Regions from separate parts of the Pseudoalteromonas sp. 20-92 genome, predicted to be linked through region 3. Evidence: predicted binding sites of a transcription regulator. Region 3 holds the regulator's gene; each other region holds the start of a gene.
What was found. Region 3 encodes ArgR, which controls arginine synthesis, uptake and breakdown. Its sites were predicted from a motif close to ANTGAATANNTATTCANT; they were not measured.
Positions count from the first base shown of each region.

Region 1: the regulator ArgR is predicted to act here: its motif matches at 3,024-3,041, upstream of argC (N-acetyl-gamma-glutamyl-phosphate reductase).
Region 2: the regulator ArgR is predicted to act here: its motif matches at 1,871-1,888, upstream of gltB (glutamate synthase large subunit).

Region 1 covers NZ_JANJGQ010000025.1:5,667-16,239, forward strand. The annotation lists gene NRL14_RS17350 (argininosuccinate synthase) at 1-161, opposite strand, end outside; gene NRL14_RS17355 (ornithine carbamoyltransferase) at 158-1,090, opposite strand; gene argB (acetylglutamate kinase) at 1,098-1,865, opposite strand; gene argC (N-acetyl-gamma-glutamyl-phosphate reductase) at 1,866-2,876, opposite strand; gene argE (acetylornithine deacetylase) at 3,098-4,252, shown strand; gene panP (pyridoxal-dependent aspartate 1-decarboxylase PanP) at 4,530-6,155, opposite strand; gene NRL14_RS17380 (GGDEF domain-containing protein) at 6,430-8,313, shown strand; gene NRL14_RS17385 (tRNA (guanosine(46)-N(7))-methyltransferase TrmB) at 8,327-8,995, opposite strand; gene NRL14_RS17390 (ABC transporter permease) at 8,995-9,762, opposite strand; gene NRL14_RS17395 (ABC transporter ATP-binding protein) at 9,763-10,573, opposite strand, start outside.
Region 2 covers NZ_JANJGQ010000008.1:98,175-108,747, forward strand. The annotation lists gene NRL14_RS09865 (efflux RND transporter periplasmic adaptor subunit) at 39-1,292, opposite strand; gene gltB (glutamate synthase large subunit) at 1,990-6,447, shown strand; gene NRL14_RS09875 (FAD-dependent oxidoreductase) at 6,457-7,872, shown strand; gene NRL14_RS09880 (GGDEF domain-containing protein) at 8,608-9,630, shown strand; gene recN (DNA repair protein RecN) at 10,033-10,573, opposite strand, start outside.
Region 3 covers NZ_JANJGQ010000004.1:221,767-232,339, reverse strand. The annotation lists gene NRL14_RS06295 (extracellular solute-binding protein) at 792-1,796, shown strand; gene NRL14_RS06290 (iron ABC transporter permease) at 1,796-3,427, shown strand; gene NRL14_RS06285 (ABC transporter ATP-binding protein) at 3,428-4,477, shown strand; gene NRL14_RS06280 (Dyp-type peroxidase) at 4,526-5,425, shown strand; gene argR (transcriptional regulator ArgR) at 5,433-5,900, opposite strand; gene mdh (malate dehydrogenase) at 6,126-7,058, shown strand; gene ispB (octaprenyl diphosphate synthase) at 7,145-8,116, opposite strand; gene rplU (50S ribosomal protein L21) at 8,539-8,850, shown strand; gene rpmA (50S ribosomal protein L27) at 8,867-9,124, shown strand; gene cgtA (Obg family GTPase CgtA) at 9,266-10,423, shown strand; gene folA (type 3 dihydrofolate reductase) at 10,496-10,573, shown strand, end outside.

The DNA.
Region 1 (10,573 bases), on a different contig from region 3:
ATTGCTTTAGCTTCTACGCCTTCAAGTTCTTCTGCCCCTTGACCTACATCTGCTACAAACGCAACAACTTCACAACCATAGTTTTCTTTTAACCATGGCACAATAGCCGATGTATCAAGACCACCTGAATAGGCTAAAACGACTTTTTTAATTGAACTCATAGGTGTTCCTTAACAAAATTTGGATTTAATAATGTAACTAGCAGAGCATTTTGCGCGTGCATACGATTCTCTGCTTGTTGAATAATTTTAGATGCTGGACCATCCATTACCTCTGAGGTAATTTCAAATTCACGGTGCGCCGGTTGGCAGTGTAATACCGTCGTAGCACCGGTTTGATCTAGCAATGCCTGATTTAGCTGATATGGCATATACTTGGCTTTAACTTGCTCAATTGGTGTTGTATTACCCATTGATACCCAAGTATCTGCGTAAACAACATTTGCGCCAACAGCAGCTTCAACTCTGTCGCTCACCATAACTGATGCACCGTTCATTGCTGCAATCTGCTCTGCTTTTTTAAGTATTTGTGAATCTGGTGAGCACCCTTTTGGTGTTACAGCTACAAAATCTGTACCTAGTGTAGCTGCTAACAACATCAATGAATGAGTTACGTTATTACCTTCACCTAAGTAAGCAACTTTAAGCTCACTTACATCTCCATGTACTTCTTGAAGCGTTAAAAAATCAGCGAGTGCTTGGCACGGGTGATACAAATCACACAAACTATTAACCACCGGTACCGATGAATATTCACCTAATGTAGTTAGCGTACTGTGTTGATTAACACGCGCTACAATCCCGTCAGCCCATGTTGAAATATTAAGAGCGAAATCTTTAATTGATTCGCGTGCACCCATAGCGCCATTTTGCTGATCTAAATAAACCGCGTGACCACCAAGACGATTAATACCTATATCAAATGATAAACGCGTACGTAAACTTTGTTTTTCAAATAACGTTACAACCGATTTACCAGCTAATACTTGGCTGTATTTCTCTGGTTTTACTTTAATGTCTTGCGCTAACTTTAGTAAATTAAGTGCGCCTTCTTGGTCTAATTCTAAACCGGTTAAAAAATTCTTAAACATAATAAACCTATGGTGTAATTTTAGTTCCGACATGCTTGCCTTCAAGCAAGTCAGTTAAATTTTCTGGCTTTTGCCAGCTGGAAATATACACACCGCGTCGTAAATGTTGGGCAGCGTGAAGGCTGGTCTTAACTTTGACCTCCATCCCGCCCACAATTACTCCTTCATCTATTAAAGTATCAATGTGTTTTGTGTCAAGTTGATGTAAGGGCTGCTTATTTGCGTCAAGCACCGCTTCTACATCAGTCATAAAAATAAGTTCTGCGTTTAAATTACTAGCAATAGCCGCTGCAGCTTCATCAGCATTTACGTTATACCAAAGGCCTTGCTCATCAAAACCGATAGAGCTAACGATCGGTAGCCTGCCAATTTTAAGTAAATCGTTAATAATAGAATCATCGTTACTTGTACATTTACCTACTAAACAAAGTGCTTTTAACTTTTGAGTAGCAGTAACACCCGCTTCATACAAACTTAACCCAACCGGTTTATGCCCTGCACTAATAGCCTGAGTCATTAATTGTTTATTGGCACAACCTGCTAGTGCACCTACGATGTAAGGCATTTGCTCTGCAGGGCTGATACGCAAACCTTGGTGCTTAGCACTGGCAAAACCAGCTTCTTTTAGCCAAGTATCAACAAGTGCACCGCCACCGTGTACAATTACAAACTGAGCATTTTGTTGCTCATTAAGTACATCAAACAATGCTTTAGCCGCGTTTTCTGTATTAAGTACAGCACCACCTAGTTTAATAACCCACGTTTTTTTACTCATTTAAAACGCTCCTTTTAAGCCCGTGGTATGCTCTAAATTCATTGATAGATTAATACACTGTAAAGCTTGACCTGCAGCGCCTTTTAATAAATTATCTATTGCTGCAATAACAATTAATTGCGATCCTTGCTGCTGCCAACCAATATCAACATAAGGTTGCTTAGCTACACCTTTTATTGATGGGATTTTATCGCCTAATAAACGAATAAGTGGCTCATCGGCAAGTACCTGATACGCTTGTGTTACTTGCTCACTTGTTACCTCAGGCTTTAACTGCACATAAATAGTTTCTAAAATACCACGAGGAAAATTGCCTAAGTGCGGCGTAAATAAGACTTGGTGACCAAGATGTTGCTCAATTTCAGGACCGTGGCGATGATTAAACAAACCATAAGGTGCAAGCGACACTTCACAAAAATGCGTTCCTACACTGGCTTTACGCCCTGCGCCGGTAACTCCCGATACCGCATTAATAATAATACTCTGTTCGCTTAATAAACCGGCTTGTTGCAAAGGCTTTAATGCATTTAGTGCGGCCGTTGGGTAGCATCCAGCAACAGCGACTAACCGTGCATTGGCAATAGCTTCGCCATTCCACTCAGCTAAACCATAAGCAGCTTTATTTAATAGCTCAGGATGTTGGTGCTCAAAACCATAATATGTAACGTAATCATCATTGCTTGCAAGGCGATAGCCACCAGATAAATCAAATACCTTTTTACCCATTGCTAAAAAACGCGGTGCTAAATCAACACTCACTTTATGGTCTGTACATAAGCACACATAGTCAGCACTAGTTTGAATGTAATCAAAAGCTGATTCACCAAGAGGGAGTAATGGTAAGTCGAGCAAGCCTAGATGTTCAGGATATAAATCACTTAGCAATTTATTTTTATCTAAGCTGCCTTCTGATACATAACAACCCGCTAAAGTTAAGTTTGGGTGTTTAGCAACTAAACTTGCTAACTCTGCGCCGCTGTAACCGCTTGCGCCAATAATCACTACATTCATTTGTTACTCGTTATCTTAAAATTAGTTGTTACTTGTCTATCTTGTTCGCTTAAACTAGCCTTGGCGCTAATTTAGCCTTTTATTAATGAATTTTGATTATCGTCGCATTGTTTTCATAACGTTACTTTAATATATTTATGCTTAAAAAGTGAATTGATATTCATCATAAATACTTTTATATTGTTATGCAATTAAATTGAATACTTATTTTGGATTTTTTTATGCCTTTGCCATCGTTTATTTCTATGTATCAACAATTGATTGCAGCTCCGTCTATCAGTGCAATTGAAGATAGTCAGTGTATGAGTAATAAAAGCGTAATTGAACTACTTGCGAGGTGGTGCGAAACACTTGGCTTTACATGTGAAATCATTGAATTAGAAGGAGGTAAAGGTCGCTATAACTTATTAGCTAAACGTGGCAAAGGAGATGGTGGATTAATGCTCGCGGGCCACACCGATACTGTCCCGTTTGATGATAGTCGCTGGAATCATAATCCGTTTAAACTTACCGAACTCGACAATAAATTATATGGGCTCGGTAGCATTGATATGAAAGGTTTTTTTGCGTTTGTATTACAAGCGATTAGTGAACTTGATGAAAAGCAGCAAACCCAGCCTATCTTAATACTCGCCACTGCCGACGAAGAAACCACAATGGCAGGTGCACAGCAAATATGTAAGCACCCAAATTTAAAACCTGCGCGATGTATAATTGGTGAACCTACTGATATGACACCGGTATTTACACATAAAGGACATATGAGTACAGCGATTAGAGTAATTGGACGCTCAGGTCATAGCTCTGATCCCGAACGTGGTCTCAACGCCATAGAAATCATGCATAAAGTGACTTCAAAATTATTGTTCTTAAAAGAGCAGTTAAAGCATAAGTATTCATTAAGCCACTTTGAAATACCTTACCCAACATTAAATTTTGGTAATATTCATGGCGGCGACAACGCTAACCGAATTTGTGCTTGCTGCGAAATGCATATAGATATGCGCCCATTACCAGGTTTGAGTGTAAAAGAGTTACAAGCATTAATACTTGATGCAACGAAAGAGATAAATCAACAATACCCCAATGCGGTCAGCGTAATTGATTTACACGAGCCAATACCAGCCTTTACTGGCAACACCGACAGTGCTTTAGTGATATTAGCTGAAAAAATAGCAGGGCAAAAAGCAATAGCTGTTAATTACTGTACTGAAGCACCTTTTATTCAGCAATTAGGGTGTGAAACAATCGTTATGGGGCCGGGCTCAATAAATCAAGCCCATCAGCCTGATGAGTTTTTAGCAATGGAAAAAATAAAACCGTCACAAAAAATTATCAGTAACATTATTAAAGCCAGCTGTTTTAATATCAATTAACTTAATTAAGTGCCCTATTTTGAGATAAAAAAATCTTATCGATGACAACAGAAAATAATTATTTAGAGCAACTAGATACAAAATTTTTTGCCTAGTTCTAGCGTAATTTCCTTAACGTTAAATAGACCCTATATTTAAGCAGATTGGTATTACTCCTGTGTTCATACAGTTGTAAATAAGAAATTAGCGTTAGGTTTAATCCCTCAAGTTTATTAAGTAACCAAGTAAAAAAAAGACGCAATTAAGCGTCTTCTTGTTTTAAATTACACCCTATTAGCTACATATACTTACTGAGGTACTTTTTAAATACAGGATCTGTTTTAGCTAGTTCTTTTTGCTCGGCTAAAATATCTTTTAAAATAGCGCCTGATGTAAGTGGGTTTGCAAGGACCACTCTAAATACAACAGTAGGTTGATTATCGTATTTAGATGGCGTTAGGCGTGTACGTGATACAAACGAGCGACCAGACTCCCGCTGACGCTTTTGCATACTCGCAGTAAAACGATTAAGTGATGCAAAAATGTCTAAACGTGTTGTTGCATCAGCATCTTTTATTGCCTGCTTAATCTGTTTAGGTACATAACGATACGTTAGTAAACACAGCTCAGGCTCTGAAATAAGTTCGAAATCTTCATCTGCTTTAATTAAACCAGCAAAATAATGTGCTTTTTTTATACTACGATCGATTAACATCTCGTAGCCTTTACGACCAATAACACGTAAGCAAGCATGTACTAACATCGCCATACCTGGGCGACTACCTTCAAGCGTGTGACTACCTAAGTCTTTTGAACCTTTACGTAATATATACTCAGCATGGTGCTCTATTGCATCAGTTGCAGCGGGGTCTTTAAATAAAACTAAACCAGCGCCCATGGGTACATACATTTGTTTATGTGCATCAATGGTAATTGAATCTGCTCGCTCAATTCCTTTTAGTAAAGGACGATGCGTGTTTGATAAAAGCGTCGCTCCTCCCCATGCAGCATCTACATGAAAATGGCAGTTAATATCTTGTGCCAAATCGGCCATTTCGTCCAGTGGGTCAATATTCCCGGTTTCGGTTGTACCCGCCACCCCAATAATGGCCATTACTTTAATGCCTTGCGCTTCAAGCTCACGTGCTTTTTCGCGCATCGCTATTACATCGACTTTATTATTTTCGCAAGTTTTAATACCAATTAGGTTATCGCGACCAATACCGAGTAAATCAACCGATTTACCTAATGAATAATGTCCACGTTCTGATATTAATACCGCTAAACCTTTATAGCCATAATGCAGCATACCGGCAATTAAGCCTTGTGCGCCTATACCTCTAAAATCGCCATCCGGTTTTAATAAACGGTTTCGCGCAATCCAAAGCGCAGTAATATTAGCAACCGTACCACCAGAGCAAAATGCACCTAATGAGGTTTTAGCACTGTGCATCCATTTAGAATAAAATAAATCTTCTTGCCCATAAGCTAGATGATGCATCATCCCAAGTACTTGACGTTCAAGAGGCGTAAACGCTTTAGATGTTTCTATTTTTACTAGATTTTGATTTAGCCCTACCATCAGTTTTGACAGCGGTAATAAAAAATGCGGCAAAGCAGAGGTCATGTGACCAATAAAGCTAGGCGCAGCTGTATGCACAGAATGCGCAACAAGTTGCTCCATAATGTCTTGGGCATAAGCAGATACAAACGTTGGATCTTCTGGGATCACTGCCGATTGAAAGTCTTTTTCTATTTCATGTAATGGTTTTTCAATTGCCGCAATATTTTCGTTTAAGAAACCTGCTAAATTACTCGAAATTTCAAGCTCGATTTTGCTTAAAGTTGAGTCTGGCGCTTCAGGTACAGTAAATATACGCTTAAGGCTTTCTTTAGAGGCGACGGCACAACGCTTTTGATCCATCTCAATACCTAGTGTGTGTGTAGCTAAAACACGTGTTTGTCTATGAAACACGCCAAATTAAGGCGTTATTTTAAGTAACAGTGTTTTTAATTAATTGCGCTAACTTTACTGCAATATAACTAAAATGTCTCGCTTAAAGCCATAAAAGCAGACAAAGACATGACAAAAAAGTGATAATTTAATTAATATTTAAGCCTTGCCAATAAATAAGAATTAATTATTGGGCATTTATATATTTTGCGTATAATAAAAAAATAACAAAAAAGGGACGCACATGCTAAAAGGAAGAGTAAGGGTAAGTTGGTTAATGGCGGGTTTTAGCCTATTTTTAATCAGTTTACTTACCTACGTTTATTATACTTACCAAACAACACGCGCAGATATAATGCACTCTGTTGATACGCGCTTACTTAACGCAGCCACCAGTGTTAAGCATATACTCGGCGATACATACCTAAATAAAGTTAATCAGGGAAAAACGATTAGTTTTTCTGATTATCAAAAAAAGAGTAAGCAACTTTCTGACTTTGCCCAAGCACTCAACATTGCTTATGTATACGCGATGGTACTTCAAGATAACAAAGTCTACTTTAGTGCATCGAGTTATACAAAAGAAGACCAAAGCAATGGCAAAGTAACCCAGTTTTTAGATCTTTACCCTGAAGCCACTAAGGCGAACATTAGTGCTTTTTATTCGACAGAGCCTGTATTTGAAATATCAGCAGATCAATGGGGACATTTTAAAACTATTTTTATCCCTTATGTTGATAGCACTAATGGTAAAACCTACATAACAGGTGCTGATATCACCATTTATGATTTAAACCAAAAACTTAAAGAAAGTGTATCAAAAGCGGCCGCTATGGCGAGCTTCTTTTTCTTTATCGCGATACTTGTTGCAACTATTTATATTTACTTACTCAAACGATCTTTAGCAACAGACTCCAGTACGGGCTTTGCAAATCATATAGCACTTGAATACTTCCTAAAGCAAAGTAATGCGCACCATATGCAATTAGCTGTTATTTGGATTAACGAAATTGAAGACATAAATAGCTTTTATGGCACTGAAGTGGGCGATAAAGTAATGAAGAACTTGCTCATGCATTTTAAAAGTCGCTGCTCTGCTCGTTGTCATATTTATCGCTTAGCGACCAATAAACTGGTATTACTTGCACCAAAAGAAATTCCGTACGATGAGTTTAACGACTTAATCGAAACCTACAACTTTAATACCCCACTATTAACCGACCCGTTTATTTATATTACGTTGTGTGCCGGTATAGCCAGCGGTAACAAATCTTTGTTATTAGAAAATGCCCATATTGCGGCACTGCAAGCCAAACAAGGTCGCCATACCGTTGTTAATTACTCAAAAGCACTTCACGATGTAAAAGTGCAATATCAATACAATGTAGAAATGGCTAAAGAGGTTCGTGAAGCATTTGATAACAACCGTATTGTCCCTTACTTTCAACCTATTATTGATATAAACACTAAACGCGTAGTGCAGTATGAATGTTTAGCGCGCATGGTTACAGCAAGTGGTGAAATACTCAAGCCAGAGGCTTTTTTAAATGTAGTTACTCGTTCAAGAATGGATGGCTTGTTAACTCGTACTATATTCTCACAATGTATTAGCCGCTTTAGAAAAACAGATATTTGCTGGAGCTTAAATATAACCGCGCAAGATATGCTTGATCCTAGTTTGAGCGAATTTATAGCCGACGAATTAAAACGTTATCCACACCCGAGTAACATCACCTTAGAATTATTAGAAACACAAGCTATAGCTAATTTTTCAGAGGTAAAAGCATTCATAGGAATGGTTAAAACAAAGGGTGTAAAAGTAATCATTGATGATTTTGGCAGTGGTTATTCAAATATTTCTAACGTACTAAAACTTGAAGTCGATGGTATTAAGCTAGATGGGGCCTTAATAAAACAAATTGTTAACGATAAAGATATCTATTTGTTTATTGAACACATAGCAAGCTTTGCAAACCAACTTGGCTTACAACTCACAGCCGGTTCAGTAGAAAATGCAACCATAGTGACCGCACTGAAAAAAGCGAATGTGACGCTGATGCAAGGTATTTATTTTGCTCCCCCAGCGCCACATGTTAATTCTCAAAGTAATGAAGAATTAATGAGCTAAATTGGTCATCACATTAGGTTAAATTAATAATGAGTCGGTGGCTTTGCTGGCCACTGGCCCAATATTTGCGTTCAAAAGGCGTAATTGCATCGTCTGACTCATAAAGCGTTACATCGCAAGGGTTACCTGTTAATTCAAGTGCCCTAGCAAACTCCTTAACGTAAATATCCCAATTGCTGCGCACTTCTAATTGACCACCTAACTTAACAATAAATGGAAAAATAGCCGCGCCATGCCAGCGTCTACGAATATGCTTAGACTTAGGCCATGGATTTGGATACAACAAGTAATGGTGCGTAGGTTGCCAATTAGCAGCAACCGCTAAACGCCAAAAATCATTTAAATCAGCTTGAACTAAAATATATTGCCCGCTGTCGGTTTGCTTGTACTCAACATCGTGCTTATCTAATCTGTGTGATGACTTATCAATACCAATGACAAGTGCATCAGGATGGCGCTTAGCTAAGTTAGCTGAGCTTTCACCCACGCCACAGCACGAGTCTAAAATAAGCGGGCCATTAAAGGCCTGTACTTTAGCGTTTACTTCATCAAATGCGGCCTGAGTATGCGCTGCAATCGGTTTTTTAAACTCAGCCTCTAAGTGCTTATTTACTATTTCATCAAGCTTTTCGTGAATACCCGCTTGATTAGATACAATACTACGTGAATTTGCATCACTCATTAGTGTCTTAGCCCCACACCTTTTTTAATTAATGTAAGCGCTAATGTAAATAACGCTGTTATAAATACTAAAATAACCCCAAGCGCCACGCTTAAATCGACATCCGACACGCCTAAAAAGCCATAACGAAATGCGTTAACCATGTAAATTATAGGATTGATTTGTGATACATTTTGCCAAAATTCAGGCAATAACGATATAGAATAAAACACCCCTCCTAAGTAGGTTAATGGCGTTAGTATGAAGGTGGGGATAATGCTTATATCGTCAAAGCTATTTGCATAAATTGCATTAATTAAACCACCTAAAGCAAATACAGCCGAGGTTAAAATAACGGTCGCCATAATTACAAAAATATTATGAATTTGAATATCAACAAATAACAACGACACACAGGTAACTATAAAGCCCACCATAATACCGCGCGTCATACCACCGCCCATATAACCAAGCACGATAATGTAGTTAGGCACAGGTGCAACTAAAAGCTCTTCAATGCTTTTTTGAAACTTTGTTGAATAAAAACTAGAGGCTACATTGGAATAGGAATTAGTAATAACCGACATCATTATAAGACCAGGTACAATAAACTCCATGTAGCTAAAGCCACCCATATCGCCAATCCGTGAACCAATCAAGTTACCAAAAATAACAAAATATAAGCTCATCGTAATTGCCGGTGGTACTAAGGTTTGCACCCAAATACGTAAAAAACGAATGCACTCTTTAATCCATAAACTCTTTAAGGCTACGCCATATTTAAACATTTATTCGCCCCGCCCTTGCTCTAATAATCCTACAAATAATTCTTCTAGTCTGTTCGCTTTATTTCGCATACTCAAAACAGTATTACCTTGAGTTGTTAATGCACTAAATACCGCATTTAACCCCTGAGATTTAGCGACTTCAACTTCAACAGTGTGATCGTCCGTCATGGTAAATTTATAGCCTTCAAGCGTGACAGGGTTTGCAGGCATTTTTAAATCTAAAATAAAGGTTTCTTTATCAAGCTTTGCAAGCAACGCTTTAATTGTGGTGTTTTCAACAATTCGGCCATTATCGATTATGGCGATGTTTTTACACAGTAACTCAGCTTCTTCAAGGTAGTGTGTGGTTAAAATAATCGTTACGCCTTGCTCATTTATTTGGCGTAAAAAATCCCACATTGAACGGCGAAGTTCTATGTCTACACCTGCTGTTGGTTCATCAAGTATAAGCAGTTTTGGCTCGTGCATAAGTGCGCGGGCAATCATTAAACGGCGTTTCATACCGCCTGAAAGCGTACGCGCTTGTTTGTCTTTTTTCTCTAACAAACCAAGCTGCGCTAGGTATTTATCGGCGCGCTTGTGGGCTTCGCCGCGTGGCACACCATAATAACCGGCTTGGTTAACCAGTATTTGGCTAAGAGTTTCAAACTGGCTGAAGTTAAACTCTTGCGGCACGAGTCCTAAATGCGCTTTTGCAGCTTCTAGCTCGGTATCAATATCACAACCGAATACCTCTACTTTGCCTTTTGTTTTATTAACAAGTGACGAAATAACACCAATAGTAGTTGATTTACCTGCTCCGTTTGGACCA
Region 2 (10,573 bases), on a different contig from region 3:
GTTCCTAATTATTTTTAGCGTTGGTTGAGAACGTCTGTTTAATTTAATAAAATCGTGTCGGCTTGTTTAAAGTCGCTGTAGCTTGAAATAATAATCTCATCGTTTTCTTTTAGTCCGCTTAAAAGCTCAACCGCATTAATGCTTGTGGCGCCTATAGTAATAGGTATGCGTTTTGCAATATTGCCTTCTACCTTATAAGCAACAATTCCGCCTTGCTGCATAAATGCACCGCGCTTTACTTGCATTACACCTTCTCGGTTGTCGAGTAAAATACGTGCAGTTAAGCGTTGGTTCTGACGAATGTTGTTAGTAACGCCTTTAAATCGGACGCGTGCTGTTACTTCACGGTTATTAACTTCTGGTGATATGGCGGATAAATTCCCTATCACTGTTTCATTGCCTAACTTAAGCTCTACTTCCATACCGAGTCCTAATTCGTTTGCGTAACTTTCAGGTACTTGGAGCTCTGCTTCGAAATTACTTAAGTCGACGAGTGTCATAAGAGGTTGGCTTTGCGTCACTGCGGCTTTTTGTTGCACAAGTAGGTTACCCACGATCCCAGTAACGGTAGCTTTAATAGATAGGTTGCTTACTTTTCTGATTAAATCATCAACAATAAGTTGCTGGCGGGTTACATCACTTTTAGCTGCTTGTAGTTCAAAGGCGAGCGTGTCTTTTGCAAGTAATACCTCTTGTTGTGCATGCTTATATGTGAGCTTTGCACGTGATAAATCATCAACTGCTTTTTCAAGATCAATTTGGCTAATTAAGTGCTTTTGTATTGATAACTGCGCCCGGCGATTTTCGCGCTCAGCGGCGTTAAGCTCAACTTGTGCCATATCGAGTGTTTTATTTAAAGTGAGTGTTTGGCGTCTTGCTTGCAAATGCTGCCTTTGCTGCTCGCCTTGTAGTCGTTTAAGTACAGACTCCTGTTGCTTTAATTCGTTAGTTAACTCAGGGCTTTGCAGCAGAGCAAGTGTGCCCCCTTGCTTTACTGTATCGCCAGCCTTTACTTTTAAATCTATAAAACCACGTTCTGGGCTGTAGATTTTAGGAGCATTAGCAGCAACAATTTTACCACTGGCGGCAATGTCTCGAATGAGCGCTTTAACGTGTACTTTGGCAACCTGTACTTTTGAGCGGCTAATAGAGCTTTTAGCGCTATGACTCGTTAAAAAAATATAAGCAATTGTCGAGGCTACAATGAAAATAACCGCAGTGATGACCGCGTATTTTTTATAGTTTATAGGTGCCTTTACCTGTACGTCTTGTGCGCTGGTATCTTTAATCATTAGGCTCTCCTACACGGCTTTTATATATTTTTCACACAGTAGAAAAAAAACTGCGGTGCAAATAGCGACAATAGGAGATATCAAAAATAAACTAAGCATAAACATAATTATTCCACTTAACGAATGTGTATAGCTCTATACGATTAGCATGCCAAAGCGTAACTTACTGTAATTAGATGATTAAATTTTATTTTATGTGTTTTTTATATGTCCGCGGACATAAAAGTGTCCGCAGTGGACGCATTAGTAAATAAAAATTCACTATTAAGAGATTAAAAATGCCACAAATATTAATAACTATACTAATGACCAGTAAAAAGAAGAGAGGTTAAGCCTCAAAATTACGGAAATAGCACAAAACTATCTAAATGTTAACTAACTTTATCGGTGTATGTTGAATATTTATTCACTGAATGAGAGCTTTACGTTTACGTAAGCTGTAGCTTTTTACTTGGTTGTTTTTACAAAATGTTAAACTTGACACCAGTGTCATGAAAAAATAACGCCTAATATACGACTAAATGTTAAAAATAATGATGAAAAAGAAATCTTGCTATGAAGTGAGAAATATTCAAGAATGTGAATATGTATTCAAAATGCTATTGACTCTATTTACGATAGAGGCTAGTTTTGTCCGTCTGTTAGCAAATCGTCGAGCAGTTCATCCACGCTAACAGTGCAGCAAGGGGAGGGGTCTATGTTATACGACTCAAAATTAGAAAAAGAAAATTGTGGCTTTGGCTTAATAGCCCAAGTTAATGGTCAAGCTAGTCATAGGCTTATTCGTACTGCTATTACGGGGCTTGATCGCATGCAGCATCGTGGCGGTATATCTGCCGATGGTAAAACAGGTGATGGCTGTGGTTTATTATTACAAAAACCAGATAGCTTTTTTCGTGCTATTGCGGCTGAGAACAATTGGCACTTAGGTAAAAATTATGCCGTAGGTATGATTTTTTTAAATTCAGATCCTGTTTTAGCACAAGCTGCAAAACAAATACTTAGCGAAGAATTAGAAAAAGAAACGCTAAATATTTTAGGTTGGCGCGTAGTGCCAACCGACCCATCAATGTTAGGTCCTATAGCAGTACAACAATTACCTGGGTTTGAACAAATTTTTGTTAGTGCGCCAGAAGGTTGGCGCTCTAAAGATTTAGAGCGACGCTTATATGTAGCGCGTCGTCGTGCTGAAAAGCGTATTGTTGATGATGAAGCTTTTTATATTGCAAGCTTGTCTGGATTAGTTACTATCTATAAAGGCCTTATGATGCCTGCAGATTTACCTAACTTTTACCTAGATTTAGCTGATATTCGTATGACCAGTGCGATTTGTGTTTTTCATCAACGATTTTCTACTAATACTCAACCGCGTTGGCCTCTTGCTCAACCTTTTCGTTATTTAGCACACAATGGTGAAATTAATACCATTGAAGGTAACCGCCAATGGGCACGTGCGCGTTCTTATAAGTTTGCGTCACCACTTATTCCTGATTTACAAACAGCGGCACCGTTTGTAAACGAAACTGGTTCTGATTCATCAAGCTTAGATAATATGCTTGAACTGTTTTTAGCTGGCGGCATGGATTTATTCCGTGCGATGCGCATGCTCGTTCCACCTGCATGGCAAAAAAACCGTGCAATGGACGATGATCTACGTGCATTTTACGACTTTAACTCTATGCATATGGAACCATGGGATGGTCCGGCAGGTATTGTAATGTCGGATGGTCGTTTTGCGGCGTGTAACCTTGACCGTAATGGACTTCGCCCTGCGCGTTATGTAATTACACAAGATGGCTTTATTACGCTTGCATCAGAAGTGGGTATTTGGGATTACACTGCTGATGAAGTAGTTGAGAAAGGTCGTGTTGGTCCAGGTGAATTATTAGTTATTGATACTAAGCTTGGCAAAATTTGGCACTCGGATGAAATCGATCAAGATTTAAAATCTCGCCATCCTTACAAGTCATGGCTTGAAGAAAATGTTAAACGTTTAGTTCCATTTGAAGATCTTACTGAGCAAGACGCCGGTAATCGCTCATTTGATGACGAAACGCTAGCTAAATATCAAAAAATGTTTGGTTATACTAACGAAGAGCTTGATAGCGTTATTCGTGTAATGGGTGAAAACGGCCAAGAAGCAACGGGCTCAATGGGTGATGACACGCCATTTGCTGTGCTTAGTGAAGGGCATCGTTCACTTTATGATTACTTCCGCCAAAAATTTGCGCAAGTAACAAACCCACCTATCGATCCACTACGTGAAAACCATGTAATGTCGCTTGCAACCTGTATTGGTAGTGAGCAAAATGTATTTAACGAAACAACAGGCCACGCTAAGCGCCTACAGTTTGATACGCCAATTTTAATGTACGCAGACATGCAGCAATTATTAAATGCTGATGAAGCACATTACAGCTACTGTAAAATTGATATTACGTATACAGTTGAAGAAGGATTGGAAAAAGCAGTATCGCGAATTTGTGATATTGCGCAGAAAAAAGCAGCATCGGGCTGTATTATGCTTGTTCTAACAGACCGCAACTTTGATGAAACGAATTTACCTATTCCAGCAGCTATGGCTGTGGGCGCGGTGCAAAATCGTCTTGTTGATAATAATCTTCGTTGTGAATCGAATATTATTATTGAAACCGGTAGTGTGCGCGATGCACACCAATTTGCAGTTTTATTAGGTTTTGGTGCAACTGCCATTTATCCATACCTTGCGTATGAATCGTTAGTTGCAATGAGCGACAATAAAATTATTGATAAGTCGTATTGCGAAGTAACGCTTGCTTATCGTAAAGCCATTAACAAGGGCTTATATAAAATCATGTCTAAAATGGGCATAAGTACGGTTGCGTCATATCGTTGCTCAATGTTGTTTGAAGCGGTTGGTTTATCTGATGCTATTGTACAAATGTGTTTTAAAGGAGTGGCAAGTCGCATACAGGGTGCTTGTTTTACCGATTTTGATGACGATCAACAGAGCCTACATAAACTTGCTTTAAGTAAACGTAAATTATTAAGCCACGGCGGTTTGTTTAAGTATGTTCATGGTGGCGAATATCATGCTTATAATCCGGATGTAATCCAAACCCTACAAAAAGCAGTTCGTTCTGGTGAATACACCGATTACAGTGAGTATGCAAAACTCGTTAATAATCGTCCGATTGCTACGCTACGTGACATGCTTTCGCTTAAATTGCCTGAAACCGGCATTAGCATTGATGATGTCGAGCCTGCAGAAAATCTTTATAAACGATTTGATTCGGCCGCAATGAGTATTGGTGCTTTATCGCCAGAAGCGCATGAGGCGCTAGCAATTGCGATGAACCGCTTGGGTGGGTGTTCAAACTCGGGTGAAGGCGGCGAAGATAAGCTGCGTTACGGTACCGAGAAAAATTCACGTATTAAGCAAGTCGCTTCAGGTCGATTTGGCGTAACGCCGCATTACTTACGTAGTGCTGATGTTATTCAAATTAAAGTAGCGCAAGGTGCAAAACCAGGTGAAGGCGGGCAATTACCGGGTGAAAAAGTAACCCCATATATTGCTAAACTTCGTTATTCGGTGCCAGGTGTTACGTTAATTTCGCCACCACCACATCACGATATTTACTCAATTGAAGATTTAGCACAGCTAATTTTCGATTTAAAACAAGTAAACCCTAAAGCACTTATTTCTGTAAAACTGGTTTCAGAACCAGGCGTAGGAACCATTGCGACAGGTGTTGCTAAAGCCTATGCCGATTTAATTACTATTTCTGGCTATGATGGCGGTACAGGTGCAAGCCCACTTACTTCAGTTAAATATGCCGGTAGCCCATGGGAGCTTGGCCTTGCTGAAACACAGCAAGCACTTGTTGAAAATGGCCTTCGTCATCGCATTCGCCTGCAAACAGATGGTGGCTTAAAAACAGGTTTAGATATTATTAAAGCAGCAATTCTAGGTGCTGAAAGCTTTGGCTTTGGTACTGGCCCAATGGTTGCCCTTGGTTGTAAATACTTGCGTATTTGCCACTTAAATAACTGTGCGACCGGTGTTGCAACACAAGACGAAACACTTCGCCAAAAGCATTATCACGGCCTACCAGAAATGGCGATGAACTACTTTAAGTTTATAGCGCAAGAAGCCCGTGAAATTATGGCAAGCTTGGGTGTTGTAAACTTAACTGACTTAATTGGTCGTTTAGATTTGCTTGAAGCCATTGAAGGTAAAACAGCAAAGCAGAAGAAAATTGATTTATCGTCTGTTATTGCTCAGCCGAACAACCCAACTGGCGAAACGCTGTATTGTAGTGCGCCTAACAGTTCGCATTACCTAGGTAAGTTAAACGAAAGTTTATTAGCTAAAGCGCAAGAGGCAATTGATACGTCAAGCGGTATCTCGCTTGTTAGTCGTATTTGTAATACTGACCGCTCTGTAGGTGCAATGCTTTCTGGCTATATTGCAGATAAATATGGCAACCAAGGTATGGCTGCGGATCCAGTCGTAATTGAATTACACGGTACTGCGGGTCAATCATTTGGCGTGTGGAATGCAGGTGGCCTTGAAATGACATTGGTTGGCGATGCTAACGATTACGTAGGGAAGGGCATGGCTGGTGGCAAGCTAGTTATTCGTTCACCACTTGGCTCGTCGTTCGAAAGTCATAAAGCTACAATTGCAGGCAACACATGCTTATATGGTGCGACAGGCGGTAAATTGTTTGCAGCTGGATGTGCCGGAGAGCGTTTTGCAGTTCGTAACTCAGGTGTACAAGCCGTTGTTGAAGGCGTAGGTGATAACGGTTGTGAATACATGACTGGCGGCGTTGTATGTGTACTGGGCAACGTAGGCGTTAACTTTGGTGCAGGTATGACAGGTGGTTTCGCTTATATTTTAGATGAGCGAAATGATTTTGAAAAGCGCATTAATCCCGAGCTAGTAGAAGTGGTTACACTTGAAGAATTAACATCGCATCAAGAACATTTACGCGGCTTAATTGCTGAGCATTTAGAGCTTACGGGTTCATGCAGAGCAGAAAGTATTCTAGCTAACTTTGAATTGTACTTACCTATGTTCAAATTAGTAAAACCAATATCAAGCGACGTAAAAAGTTTACTCGGGCATCGCGCTCGCAGTAGTGCCGAACTACGTGTTCAGGCGCAATAAGGGGGCAGTATGAGCGAAAATGTATATCAATTTATAGACGTGCAGCGTGTAGACCCACGCAAAAAACCAATCTCGTCACGTAAAAAATCTTTCGTAGAAATTTACGAGCCCTTTTCAGAAAATCAGGTTAACTCACAAGCTGACCGTTGTTTAGATTGTGGTAACCCATACTGTGAGTGGAAATGTCCTGTACATAACTACATTCCACAATGGTTAAAGTTAATACGTACGGGCCGTATTATAGAGGCGGCTGAGCTTTCTCATCGTACCAATAGTTTACCAGAAGTGTGTGGCCGCGTTTGTCCACAAGATCGCTTGTGTGAGGGTTCGTGTACGCTCGATGAAGAGTTTGGTGCGGTTACAATTGGTAATATTGAAAAGTACATTACTGATGAGGCATTTAAAATGGGCTGGAAGCCTGATATGTCTTATGTAACATGGACCGACAAAAAAGTAGCCATTATTGGTGCTGGCCCTGCAGGTTTAGGATGTGCTGATATTTTAGTACGAAATGGCGTTAAGCCAGTGGTGTTTGATCGCCATCCAGAAATAGGTGGACTACTCACGTTTGGTATTCCTTCTTTTAAACTTGAAAAATCAGTAATGCAAAAGCGCCGTGAAATTTTCACTGAAATGGGCGTAGAGTTTAAGTTAAATGTTGAGGTAGGTGTTGATATTACGCTTGATCAAATTTTAGCTGATTACGACGCCGTATTTTTAGGGGTGGGTACGTATCAGAGTATGCGTGCAGGTCTTGAAAATGAAGATGCACCAGGCGTTCATGATGCACTCCCATTTTTGATTGGTAATACAAATCGTGTAATGGGCTACGACGAGACAAAACAACCGTGTATTGATATGGCTAACCAAAAAGTAGTCGTACTTGGAGGTGGTGATACAGCCATGGATTGTGTGCGTACGTCTATTCGTCAAAATGCTGCAAAAGTAACGTGTGCTTATCGCCGTGATAAAGAAAATATGCCTGGTTCTAAACGTGAAGTTAAAAACGCGAAAGAAGAAGGCGTTATATTTACGTATAACGTTCAGCCTAAAGGCATTGTTCTGAACGATAAAGGTAAAGTAACCGGCGTTAAAATGGTTAAAACTAAATTAGGCGAACCTGACGCAAAAGGCAGAAGCCGTGCTGAAGAAGTACCTGGCTCAGAACATGTTATTGAAGCAGACCAAGTTATTATGGCGTTTGGTTTCCAACCACACAAAATGGATTGGTTAGAAAAATACGATGTGGAAATAAATCACTGGGGCGGCATTAATGCACCAGAACAAGGTGAGTTTACACATCAAACTACTAACCCTAAAATATTTGCTGGTGGCGACATTGTACGTGGTTCAGATTTAGTGGTAACTGCTATTTTTGAAGGACGTAATGCCGCAGAAGGTATTATGGACTATCTTAAAGTATAACTATTTTTTGGTTACTTTAAATATACGTTAAAGCAAGCTTTCGAGCTTGCTTTTTTTATACGTAATAATGCCTTAGACCAACCTGCATAAATTTTTGAGAAATTTAACGAATTAAATTGCACTGTAACGTCGTTAAGGATTTTTTATTTAGAACAACTAGGGTATGTTGATCTTTCAGGATTAAAGTGTGTTCAATTTTGGGGCGATTTAATCGCGGAGCGGGGTTTGTAACCTAGTGGGCTTGTTGGTAACTGCTCCTGCGTTAGCCAACTGGCTTATATTCATTTAAGAATAAAAAAATTGAGCAAATCTTCCGCGTCCTGCTAATGCACCTTACCTAAACCTATGTAGGTAACAAAGACTTAATCGTCCTTAGAAGAATCCAAAGGGCAGCGCATATTTGGCATTTATGCTACGTTATCCAAATTTATGGGGAATAATCACACTACTTTTGCCTGAATACCAAACATACGGCTGAAAAATTAATCACGAAAGGTCAACACGCCATAATTATTTATCCTTTCATATAAATAATGTAGGCAATTAGGTCTAATATTAGAGAATGCTTAACCGTGAAGGTAGGGAGAAAGAATCTAATTCTACTTTTTCCGTATTTTAGTATGGTATTAAGTGTTGATTAATTAACTAAATAAATACAAAATACGCGGCTTATTTACTATTTGCTTACTTTGTGTTCTGGGTTGGCGTCATTTACGAAAAGAAAACTGATAAATTATGCACAAATACTTCGATAAAACAGAAAGAGAATTAATAGTAAGGTTTTTCTCATCAATAGGCTTTATATCCACATTTTTGATGTCGTGTATTGCATTTATTAATAGCGAATATTTTCTTTTTGTGACACTTTTCGGTTCGTCACTTATCTATATTTGGGCATTTAATGTTTACAAAGAGGTAGAAAAGTCTGCAAATGCGATTTTATATAATCTTTATGGATTGATGCTTTACTTAGTTGTTACTGGCGGCGCTGAAGGTACAGGGCCAATTTGGATATTTATTGTATCACCAGTAACATATTCTATTCGAGGATTAAAGCGAGGGACATCTGATATATTCATATTTTTGCTAGCGATAATGTTAGGCTTTTATTGCGCAGACATGTTTAATATTTATGAATATAAACCAGCACAATTTCCTTATAGAATTGTATTTTCGTTTATTATTGTCGCTTTACTCACAGGTTTTTACGAACAATCAAGAGAGAAGTACAGCAATAAAATAATAGCTTTAAGTCAAAGAAATGAACGATTAGCAACAATCGATCCATTAACTGAGCTTCCTAACCGTCGTCATGCAATGAATAAGTTAAGTGAATTCAAAAAGGAACATGCTTACAAAGGCATTCCTTTTGTATTGCTACTAGCTGATGTTGATAACTTCAAAAAAATTAATGATAAATATGGACATAACTTTGGCGATGAGGCACTTATTCATTTAGCTAATATTTTTAAGAAAAATATTCCACAAAATGCTGTTGCTTCTCGCTGGGGGGGAGAGGAGTTCTTAATAGCAATACCTAATGTTAGTGTTACAGAAGGGGTAAATGTAGCAGATAAAATCCATGATTCACTTAAAAAGGCAGCGGTAAGTTTACGTACTAATACTGTAAACTTAACAATTAGTATTGGTGTTGTTCAAAGTGAAGAAAACAGATCAATTGATCTTGATATTAAACATGCTGATCAGCAACTCTACAAAGCAAAAGAGCAAGGTAAAAATAGAACTTGCTCAGCTTAGTAACCATCTATATTTGCTAATCCATAGAGAAGGAGTCAAGAGAAGGTTTCGTTTTGGCTTTTCTTCGTTTTACACTCATGTAGCAAAAGAAATTACAGGTAATTTGGAGCGCAATAAGTATCGTGTAACTCCCTTTTAAGTATTGTGAGTCTCTGTCAAACTCAACAGCTAAATATAAACCTGCGAATAACAATTGAAACACTAAAACTATATTTAGAAAGCGTAATAAACGTTGTTTAAATTGAGTATGTTTAAATCGACTTAAAAGCATTAAGAGCACACATACTATTATTAAAAGCCAACTAAAACCTATACACATATAAATGACACTATTTTGCATTATATTTATCTCTTAGCAATTTGATACATGTTGATTTGTTATAAATCGGTAGTTAAATAACATTAGGCATGCGCCATTATCAGTTCTTTTGCGTTAGCTTTAGCCGTCTTACTTACGTTGTCTCCAGCTAATAAGCGAGCTATTTCATTAACTCGTCCATCTTTATTTAAAGGCAGCATATGAGTAAATGTTTCACCTTGAGCAATTTCTTTAGCTACAAAGAATTGTTGATGCGCACTGCTAGCGACTTGCGGTAAATGCGTTACACAAATTACTTGAGTTGATTTACCTAACTGACGTAATAGTTTTCCAACTGCCGATGCGGTAGGGCCTGATATACCTACGTCAACTTCATCAAAAATAAGTGTTGGGGTTGTTACTTTTTGTGCAATAATAACTTGAATTGCTAAGCTAATACGCGAAAGCTCCCCCCCAGATGCTACTTTAGCAAGCGGTTGTAGTGGCTGTCCTGGGTTAGTTGAAACTAAAAATGATACATTGTCGTACCCTAAACTGTTGGGTGCACGCTCAACTTCTTGAGTTAATGCTATTTCAAATACACCATTTTCCATTGACAGGTTAGCCATACTCTCACTGATCAAA
Region 3 (10,573 bases):
TTATTAATATGTTTGACTTAATGACCTATGCAAAGAAAAGCGCGCTCTATCTCTAGGCGCGCTTGCGGAATCTTCTAATTTTTTGCATCCTGCAATTGAACTTAATCAACTCCAATTTTTACTAATCCATGTTATTACAATATTACTTTTTAGTTCTATGTAATCTAGGCTATCCGGGCCTGTCTCCTTTAATTCCTGAACATCCTGTAAGGTAAATACTATTACCAAATCCTTCCATTGCACTTCCTAGTGCATCCGTGTATTAATCAATCCATTGTGTTGCCTAAAAGGCCTGTCCATCTATTCCTTAAACATCCTGTCAAACAACTTAAACCCTTGTTGTTATCCCTTTCGCACCTTCCTGATGCTATCCATTTTTACAACATTCCATTGTGTTACTCATCCTGAGCCTGTCCTAAAATCCGTATTTCCTTGGTAACCTAATCATTGGTTGGTCGAATAAATAATTTGCTTGTATTTAATCGATAAGCATCACTGCTTGGTTGATGAGTAAATTGTAGGTGAATGGAGCAACTTAAATAGGGCTGAAACTATATTTAATTAGTATTTATGCAATAGCTAAAGTTTATTAATTCTTTATTTTCAATTGGTTATTTAATTAATGCTTGTTTTATATGTTGCTTTTTACTCATTAGCTGTCACATCCGTGAGAGATGTCTTACATGACATTTCTGTTTTAGACACCTTTTACCTACTTACAGCTATTTAAGGTGTGCACTTTTTAACTGTTCACGGTAGAATTATTTGATAATAATTATTATTTAGGTGGAATAATGAAGACACTCGCTATCACTTTAGGATTAATAGTATCGGCGCCAGCCTTTGCAAACGACGTCGTTAATATTTACTCTTTTCGCCAACCGTTTTTAATACAGCCAATTTTGGATGATTTTACAAAACAAACCGGCATCCAAACGAATGTTGTTTTTGCTAAAAAAGGATTAATTGAACGTGTTAAGCGCGAGGGAAAACATAGCAAAGCCGACTTAGTACTAACTTCTAACTTTAGTGCACTTATTCAATTAGAAGATTTAAAGTTAACGCAAACTATTAAAAGTGACAGCGTAAATAATAATGTGCCTGCAGCATTTCGTGATGGCGAAGGCCAGTGGGTTGCGCTAACAAAGCGTGTGCGTAATGTTTATTCATCAAAAGAGCGAGTAGGTGCGTTACCAAACCTAACTTATGAAGAGTTGGCTGATCCTAAATATAAAGGTCAAATTTGCACTCGTTCGGGTAAGCATCCTTATAATTTGGGGCTTGTTGCATCAATGATAGCTCACCATGGTAAGGCTGATACTAAAACATGGCTTGAAGGCGTTAAAGCTAATTTAGCGCGCAAACCCCAAGGTAACGACCGTGCTCAAGTTAAAGCTGTTAAAGAAGGTTTGTGCAATTTAGCGTTAGGTAATAGTTATTACCTTGGAAAAATGTTGCAAGATAAAGAACAAAAAGGTTGGGCGGAAGCGGTAAATATTAATTTCCCGAACCAAATTAATCGTGGCTCGCACATAAATGTATCGGGTGCGGTTATTACTAAGTTCGCTAAAAATCCTGAAAATGCCTTGAAACTCATAGAGTATATGACCGACAATAAAGCACAAAACATGTATGCCTCACTAAATATGGAGTATCCAGTTAAGCCAGGTGTGCAATTATCCAGTTTGGTTGCGTCTTGGGGGAGCTTTAAGGAAGACAGCTTGCCACTCGATGAGATCAGTAAATATCGTCCGTTAGCGCTTAAGCTGATTGATGAGGTGAAGTTCGATCTTTAATGACTTATAAATTTAAGCTGTCTAAATGGCAGCTCTTTGCGTGGTCGACGGGTTTGATTCTGTCGGCCCCGTTGTTTTTTCTTCTTTTTGAATCTCTGCAAGGTAACTCTGAGGTGTTTTCTCATCTTTGGGATACAGTGCTTTGGGATTACATTACTAATACTGTGTTGCTGGTTTTAGGCGTTTGTGTGCTTAGCTGTGCTATTGCGCTGCCACTCGGTTGGCTTACTGCTTACTGTAGTTTTCCTGGTAAAAAGCAGTTTGAATGGGCACTTATGCTGCCCCTTGCTATGCCTACCTATATTATTGCCTATGTATACACTGATTTATTAGACTATGCGGGCCCTGTGCAAATAGCACTTAGAGACTGGTTTGGCTGGCAATCACCTAGTGACTATTGGTTTTTTGATATACGTACACTACCTGGCGCTATCGTTATGATTGCCTTGGTACTTTACCCGTATTTATTTTTAATCTTTAAAACAGCCCTTCGCGAACAGTCATTCAAATTAGTACAAGCTAGTCAATTAATGGGGCTATCTCCTAAACAAAGTTTTTTTAAAGTAAGTTTAGTGCTCTCTCGCGGCGCAATTGTTGCGGCTCTTGCACTCATTAGTATGGAAACTATGGCTGACTTTGCAACCGTCAGCTATTTTGCCGTGAGCACATTAACGACCGCCGTATACGACACATGGTTTGGTTATTATTCGCTTACAGCGGCCGCTAAAATATCGGGTGTAATGCTCTTACTTTTATTTTTGGCATTAATGGCAGAGCGCTTTAGCCGCCGTAACCAAGCGGTATTTGAGCGCCAATCAAGTGTAAATAGTGAATCTCTCTATGTATTAAAAGGAAAGTCGGCTTGGCTAGCAACTGCATTGTGTGGCTTTATTTTACTTATCGCTTTTTTAATTCCCATTGCAGTACTCGTAAACTACGCAATTACCTACTTTGATAAAGCGTGGAACATTGAGTTTTTTAGCTATGCTTGGCAAAGTTTAAAAGTAGCAGGGATAGTGAGTGTAATAACCATTACGTTGAGTATTTTTTTGGTTTTTTATCAGCGTGTTGCAAAGCAAACGTATCCGCTTATTCCTGGGCGTTTAGCCAGTACGGGCTATGCATTGCCTGGTACAGTGCTCGCTATTGCTGTTTTATTACCACTTACATTATTAGAAAACACCATCAATGAAGCGCTCGAACCATATAATTTAGATATAGGTTTACTGCTTACAGGCAGTATTCTTACTATTATTATTGCTTACATTGTTAGATTTTATGCCATCGCGCACGGAGCAATAGAATCGAGTTTTTTACGCATTAGCCCATCACTCGATATGGCAAGTCAGTCAATGGGTAAAAGCCAAGGGCAAACATTGCGCTTAATACATCTACCTTTATTACGCCGTGGACTACTTACGGCGGCATTACTGGTGTTTATTGAGTGCATGAAAGAGCTACCTGCGGCGTTATTGCTCAGACCGTTTAACTTTGAAAGCTTAGCAACTCATGTATTTCAGTATGTGAGTGACGAGCAGTTAGAGCTTGCTTCAATTTCGGCATTATTTATTGTTATTGTCGGGTTTATTCCTTTGTATTTTATTAATCGTTCTATGGAGCAACGTAGTTAAATGAGTAGTTTAATTTTACAAGGCGTGAGCTATCACTATAACGGTACAAAGGTTATTCATGATTTAGATTTAACAGTGGGCAAAGATGAAATTGTTTGTCTGCTCGGTGCAAGTGGTTGCGGTAAAACAACCACATTAAAAGCCATTGCAGGTTTAATTGAAGCCAAGCAAGGGTCTATTTTTATAGACGGTAAATTAGTGAGTAATGAGCAATCATTTGTCTCACCTGAGCATCGTAACATCGGCATGATGTTTCAAGATTATGCATTGTTTCCGCATTTGACAGTGGCAAATAATATCGCATTTGGGCTTAGTAAAATGAGTAAAGCCCAAAAGCAGCATCGTGTTGATGAAATGCTTAAGCTTGTTCATTTAATTGGCTGTGCCGATAGATTTCCTCATCAGTTATCGGGTGGTCAGCAGCAACGCGTAGCGATTGCTCGCGCATTAGCTTATAAACCTAGTTTATTATTGCTTGATGAGCCTTTTTCAAACATTGATACACAAGTACGCTTTGAACTAATCGCCGATATACGTCGAATTATTAAGGCAACACAAGTCTCTGCTGTATTTGTTACGCACTCAAAAGAAGAGGCATTTGCCTTTTCCGATACACTTGCCATTATGCATCGCGGTAAAATTGCGCAACAAGGCACGCCAGAACAGCTTTTTGCAGCCCCAAGCTCAAAGGAGGTTGCAGAGTTTCTGGGTCAAGGCATATACTTAGAGGCAGAAGTATTAACGACAACTGAATATAATACACCGTTTGGCTTAGTTAAATCATATATTGGACATGAGCATAGAGCGAGTGTAGGGAAAATATATGTTCGTCCTCACCAGATTGAATTGGTAAGTGACAATCTATGTGACAGACACTGTGAACGAGCTACAATATTAAGTAGTCGCTTTATTGGTTCAGCGTATGTTTACACAGTCGTTATTGCTGAGCAAGAAGTTGAAGTTGCTGCACAATATGACCAATCATTTGAAAAAAATGAGCAGGTTATAATAAAAATAAAACCTCACACGGTGAACTTTTTCGAATCATAATTAATTTGTTATTCGCTGTGTTTTTATCTATAAAACTAAGGAATAACAATGGCGCAAGCGCAATCAGGGATTTGTGCTGAAGCAAACTTACACGGTTTGCACTTATTTTTTAATGTGTTTGATGGTCAAGATGAATCGTTACGCGTAAAACTAAAGCAAGTAAGCGCTATTGAAGAAGAATTTAGCGATCAGTTTTCAGAATCAATGCTCTCTTGTATGGTCGCTATTGGTGCGCAATATTGGCCACATATCCTTCCTGAGTACATTCCAAGCGAATTACAGAGCTTTCCTAATATAAATCACAGCGATCACCAAATGAGCGTGCAACCGTGTGATTTGTTTGTGCAAATTCGCTCTGACCGTGAAGACGTTAACCATTTATTTGCCCTGCAAGTATTAAAGTTATTTGCTCCTGATGTAGAGCTGGTAGAGCAGGTTCGTAATTTTCGCTTTTTAGATGGACGAGACTTTAATGGCTTTATTTATGGTGGCGATTCTGCTCATGGTAGAAAAAAGCGTGCGACGGCACTAATAAATAAACCGGGTAGCTTTGAAGATCAAGGAAGTTATATTCATGTACAACGTTATAAGCATGACTTAACTGTGTGGCAGCATTTATCATTAAGTGAGCAAGAGCAAATAATGGGTCGTACGCGCCTTGATAACACACTAATTACCCCTGCGATCGAAACCAGCCATGCTTCGCGTAGTGAGCTAAAAGATGAAGACGGGCAACCGCTACTATTAAATCAAAGCATGCCTTATGGCGATGTGTATGAGCAGGGAATGTTATCAATTACATGTGCATGTACAGGAACCGCGTTCGAAAAAATACTTAAAAGCCGTTTAGGCGAAGGTGATTGTTACGACCACTGGCTTGATTTTACTCAAGCCGATATGGGTTCTGCTTTTTTTGCACCTTCAATAGGGTTTTTAAAACAAATTTAATTTGCTATTAAACCGTATCAAATAAAATGCGAACGCGTTCAAGTGTCACGTCTATTTCAGATATTTTAGCCGGGGCGATAAAAATAGTGTCATCGCCGGCAATAGTTCCTAGTACGCCATCTGCTTTACCTAATGAATCTAATAAACGTGCAATAAGCTGAGCCGCACCTGGGCTGGTACGAATGATGATCATCATTTCGTTGTGCATAATGTCGATTACTAATTGGCGTAATGGGCTTTTAGCCGTAGGTACACCCATTTCAGCAGGTAAGCAGTAAACCATTTCTTGCTTGGCATTACGTGTGCGTACAGCGCCAAACTTACTTAGCATGCGTGATACTTTACTTTGGCTTATATTGTCAAAGCCTTGCTCTTTTAACGCATCAACTATTTCGCCTTGAGAGCCAAAGTTTTCTTCTTTTAAAAGCGATTTAAATGCTTTTACCAGTGCTTCTTGTTTATCTTGTGGTTGCATAGTCTTTATTCATTTTTGTTATTTATGCTGCAAATTCTACACAATAATGAATAATTATGCAGCAGTTGTTTAGTTAACTTGCCAGTTTGATGCGTTAAATCACAAAAGTTTACGACTATGGTCGAAAATATACTTGAAATAGACAGGATAAATTTGTTTTTAGTCGCTAATTTCATTATCTTAAGAGCCACAAATATTTCCTACCTCAAATGACGGAGAATTCCAATGAAAGTTGCTGTATTAGGTGCTGCAGGCGGTATCGGCCAAGCGTTGTCTTTATTATTAAAAACAGGCTTACCAGCTGGCTCTGAATTATCACTTTATGATGTTGCACCAGTAGTACCAGGTGTTGCGGTTGACCTTTCTCACATCCCAACAGATGTTAAAGTTGCAGGCTTTGGCGCAGACGATTTAAATAAAGCGCTTGAAGGTTCTGACATCGTTCTTATCCCAGCGGGTATGCCACGTAAACCAGGTATGGATCGTGCTGATTTATTCAATGTAAATGCTGGCATCATCAAAACGTTAGCAGAAGGCATTGTTGCCAGCTGTCCTAAAGCGTTAGTAGGTATTATTACTAACCCAGTAAACGGCACAGTTCCAATTGTTGCTGAAGTATTCAAAAAAGCAGGTACTTACGACGCTAAACGCGTATTCGGTATTACTACGCTTGACGTTATTCGTTCAGAAGCATTTGTTGCTGAACTTAAAGGCGTAGACGTAGCAACTGTAAAAGTACCAGTAATTGGTGGTCACTCAGGCACAACGATTCTGCCTCTACTTTCTCAAGTTGAAGGTGTTTCTTTCACAGATGAAGAAGTTGCTGCACTTACTCCACGTATCCAAAATGCGGGTACTGAAGTTGTAAATGCTAAAGCAGGCGGTGGTTCAGCTACGCTATCTATGGGTGCTGCTGCAGCTCGTTTTTGTATGTCTTTAGTTAAAGGCCTACAAGGTGAAGAAGTTGTAGATTACGCTTACGTTGCTGTTGAAAATGGCGATGCAGAGTACTTTGCACATCCAGTACGTTTAGGTAAAAACGGCGTAGAAGAAATTCTTTCTTACGGCGAACTAAGCGCATTTGAAACAAAAGCAAAAAATGACATGCTTGAAACATTGAAAAAAGACATCAAAGAAGGTGTTGATTTCATGGCGTAATAGCCAAAATCGAATAACAAAAAAGCCTGCATTTGCAGGCTTTTTTATTGCTCAGAATTAATGTCACACTGTGTAACTAGTTAAAACTAGTGGTCGCGGTCAACCGCAATACGGGCAAGGCTTATAAGTGCTTGCTTATAGTCAGACTCAGCTAAAAAGTCTAAACAGGCAATGGCTTTTTCGGCCTCAAGCTCTGCTTTTTGCATTGTAAACTCAAGCGCATTAGTTTGTTTTAGTGCAGTTAAAATTTCTTCTAAATGCTCCATACCATTACTGTGCTCTATTGCATCACGAATAAGTTGCGTTTGCTGCTCGCTACCATGTTGCATAGCATAAATAAGCGGAAGGGTTGGTTTGCCTTCAGCTAAATCATCGCCAATGTTTTTACCTAGCTGCTCAGCATCCGCATTGTAATCGAGTACATCATCCACTAACTGAAACGCGGTGCCTAAATGCATACCGTATAAGTTTAATGCGTCGAGTGTCGCTTGGTCTTGCTCAGTAATAATGGCAGCAAGGCCTGTCGCTGCTTCAAATAATTTAGCCGTTTTAGAGTAAATAACCTGCATATAGCTGGCTTCAGTCGTATCTGGGTCATTGCAGTTCATCAGCTGCAATACTTCACCTTCAGCAATAATGTTTGTTGCATCGGCAAGTACTTGCATAATCTGCATTTTTCCAAGGCCAACCATAAGCTGAAATGAGCGAGTGTAAATAAAGTCACCAACTAATACGCTAGCAGCATTACCAAATTCAGCATTTGCTGTAGGCGTGCCACGTCGTAAGTTTGATTCATCTACAACATCATCATGCAATAGCGTTGCTGTATGGATAAACTCAACAATTGTTGCAAGTGTTATGTGATCTTTACCCTGATAACCGAGCGCCTTGGCTGCTAAAATTGCGAGCATTGGACGAACACGTTTGCCGCCACTGCTAACTATATATAAACCAAGCTGATTAACTAACGCCACATCTGAGCGCATTTGCGCATGTATAAGTTGATTGACGTCATTCATATCGCTTTCGATTAACGCCTGGATAGCTTTTATATCCATTGATCTCCGAGCCAATTTTTATGTGTGAACGGCGCAGATTGTACAACAAAAAATGCACTAGCTCGATATTTTGTGACGATTGATTGAAAAAACACTATTAAAGTACTGAATAAGAGCTTAATTGGTTGAGATAACTGATTAATAGATAACCAATATGCAGTCTGAGTCGCGCTTAGATATTATACAGCGAGAGCTCTATTTAAGCGCATTAACTTATTTCGCTTAACAGCTAAAAAGCACTTGGCAAAAGGGTCAATTAATATAAACTGGGGGAAATATTGAATTACTCTCAATGCAGCTACTTTTTATTCATTTTAATTACAAAATAGGCTTGCTAGTTATTTCGCGTTAGCGTAAACTTCGCGCCCTATCGAAGAATATTTTAGTTGCACCGATTTGAGGGTGCACAGACGGAGTTAATTATGTACGCGGTTTTCCAAAGTGGTGGTAAACAGCATCGTGTGACTGAAGGTCAAACGATTCGTCTTGAAAAATTAGACGTTGAAACTGGTGCGGCAGTAGAATTTGATTCAGTACTTTTAGTTGCTGATGGTGAGAAAATCGAGATCGGTGTACCGTTCGTAAACGGTGGCAAGATAACAGCTGAGGTTGTTTCACATGGTCGCGGTGAGAAGATTAAGGTTGTTAAATTTAGACGCCGTAAGCATTCTCGTAAGCAAATGGGCCATCGTCAATGGTTCACTGAAGTTAAAATCACTAGCATTAGCGCTTAATTAGAGGTACTTAGAAATGGCACATAAAAAAGCAGCTGGTAGTACTCGTAACGGTCGCGATTCAGAAAGCAAACGCCTAGGTGTTAAGCGTTTTGGTGGCGAATCAGTTCTAGCGGGTAGCATCATTGTTCGTCAGCGTGGAACTCGTTTCCACCCTGGTACAAACGTAGGTATCGGTAAAGACCACACTATCTTCGCAAAAGCAGATGGTAAAGTTCAGTTTGAACAGAAAGGTCCTTTAAACCGTAAATACGTAACTATCGTAACTGAGTAATCAGTAAGGTAGTTAAAAAACCCCGCCTTTGCGGGGTTTTTTGTTTTAAGAAAAAAATATATACCGAAGCCAAGCCTGCAATCAGCTTGGCTTCGGTATATAATAGTTAAATTAACAAGCCAATCCCTAAAGTGAGTAATCATGAAGTTTGTAGATGAAGTAGAAATTCGCGCAGAAGCTGGAGACGGTGGCAGCGGCATCGTGTCTTTCCGTCGTGAAAAATATGTTCCAGATGGTGGACCAGACGGCGGTGACGGTGGAGACGGTGGTAGTGTTTATCTACAAGCTGATGAAAACTTAAATACCCTCATTGATTATCAGTTTGAGCGTTTCCATAGAGCTGAACGTGGTACTAACGGTCGTAGCCGTAACTGTACAGGCCGAAAAGCCGATGACTTATTTGTTATGGTGCCTGTAGGCACACGTATCATGGATGTTGATACCCAAGAGGGACTTGGTGATTTAACGCAACATGGTCAACGTATTTTGGTTGCAAAAGGTGGTTTCCACGGCTTGGGGAATGCACGTTTTAAATCAAGTACTAACCGAGCACCTCGTCAAAAAACCTTGGGTACTGAAGGCGAAGTACGTAATTTAAAATTAGAGTTGCTACTATTAGCGGATGTAGGCTTACTAGGGCTTCCTAACGCAGGTAAATCTACGTTTATCCGTAGTGTATCAGCAGCAAGGCCTAAAGTAGCTGATTACCCGTTTACAACGCTTATTCCTAATTTGGGTGTAGTGCGTCCAGAAGCGAATAAATCATTTGTAATAGCTGACATACCAGGCTTAATTGAAGGTGCATCTGATGGTGCAGGCTTAGGCATCCGCTTCTTGAAGCATTTAGAGCGTTGTCGTGTGTTATTACACATTATCGATGTAATGCCGGTAGATGGTTCAAACCCTGTTGATAATGCATTCTCGATTATTAACGAGTTACATCAATACAGCCCTAAATTAGCTGAAAAGCCACGTTGGTTAGTTTTTAATAAAATAGATTTATTACCAGAGGACGAAGCAAAAGCGTTATGTGAAGCTATTGCAGAAGAACTGGGCGAAACTGAAAATATTTATCACATTTCAGCGATTAATAAACTCAATACTCAACCTTTAATTCACAACATAATGACACTGCTCGATAGCATGCCTAAAGAGAAGTTTGTACAGGTTGAAGATGAAGAGATTGAATTCAAGTGGGATACCTATCATGAAAAAGCCACTAAAGGTAAGGGCAATGATGATGATTGGGACGACTGGGATGAAGATGATTACGACGTAGAAGTTGTCTACGAGCGCTAATTAAATAGAATTTATAAAAAGGAGCTTATGCTCCTTTTTCTTTGTTTAAAAATAAAGTACTAGGTATTTAATATGATAATTTCAATGATTGCAGCAATGGCAAATAACCGTGTAATTGGCCTAGATAATAAAATGCCATGGCATTTACCT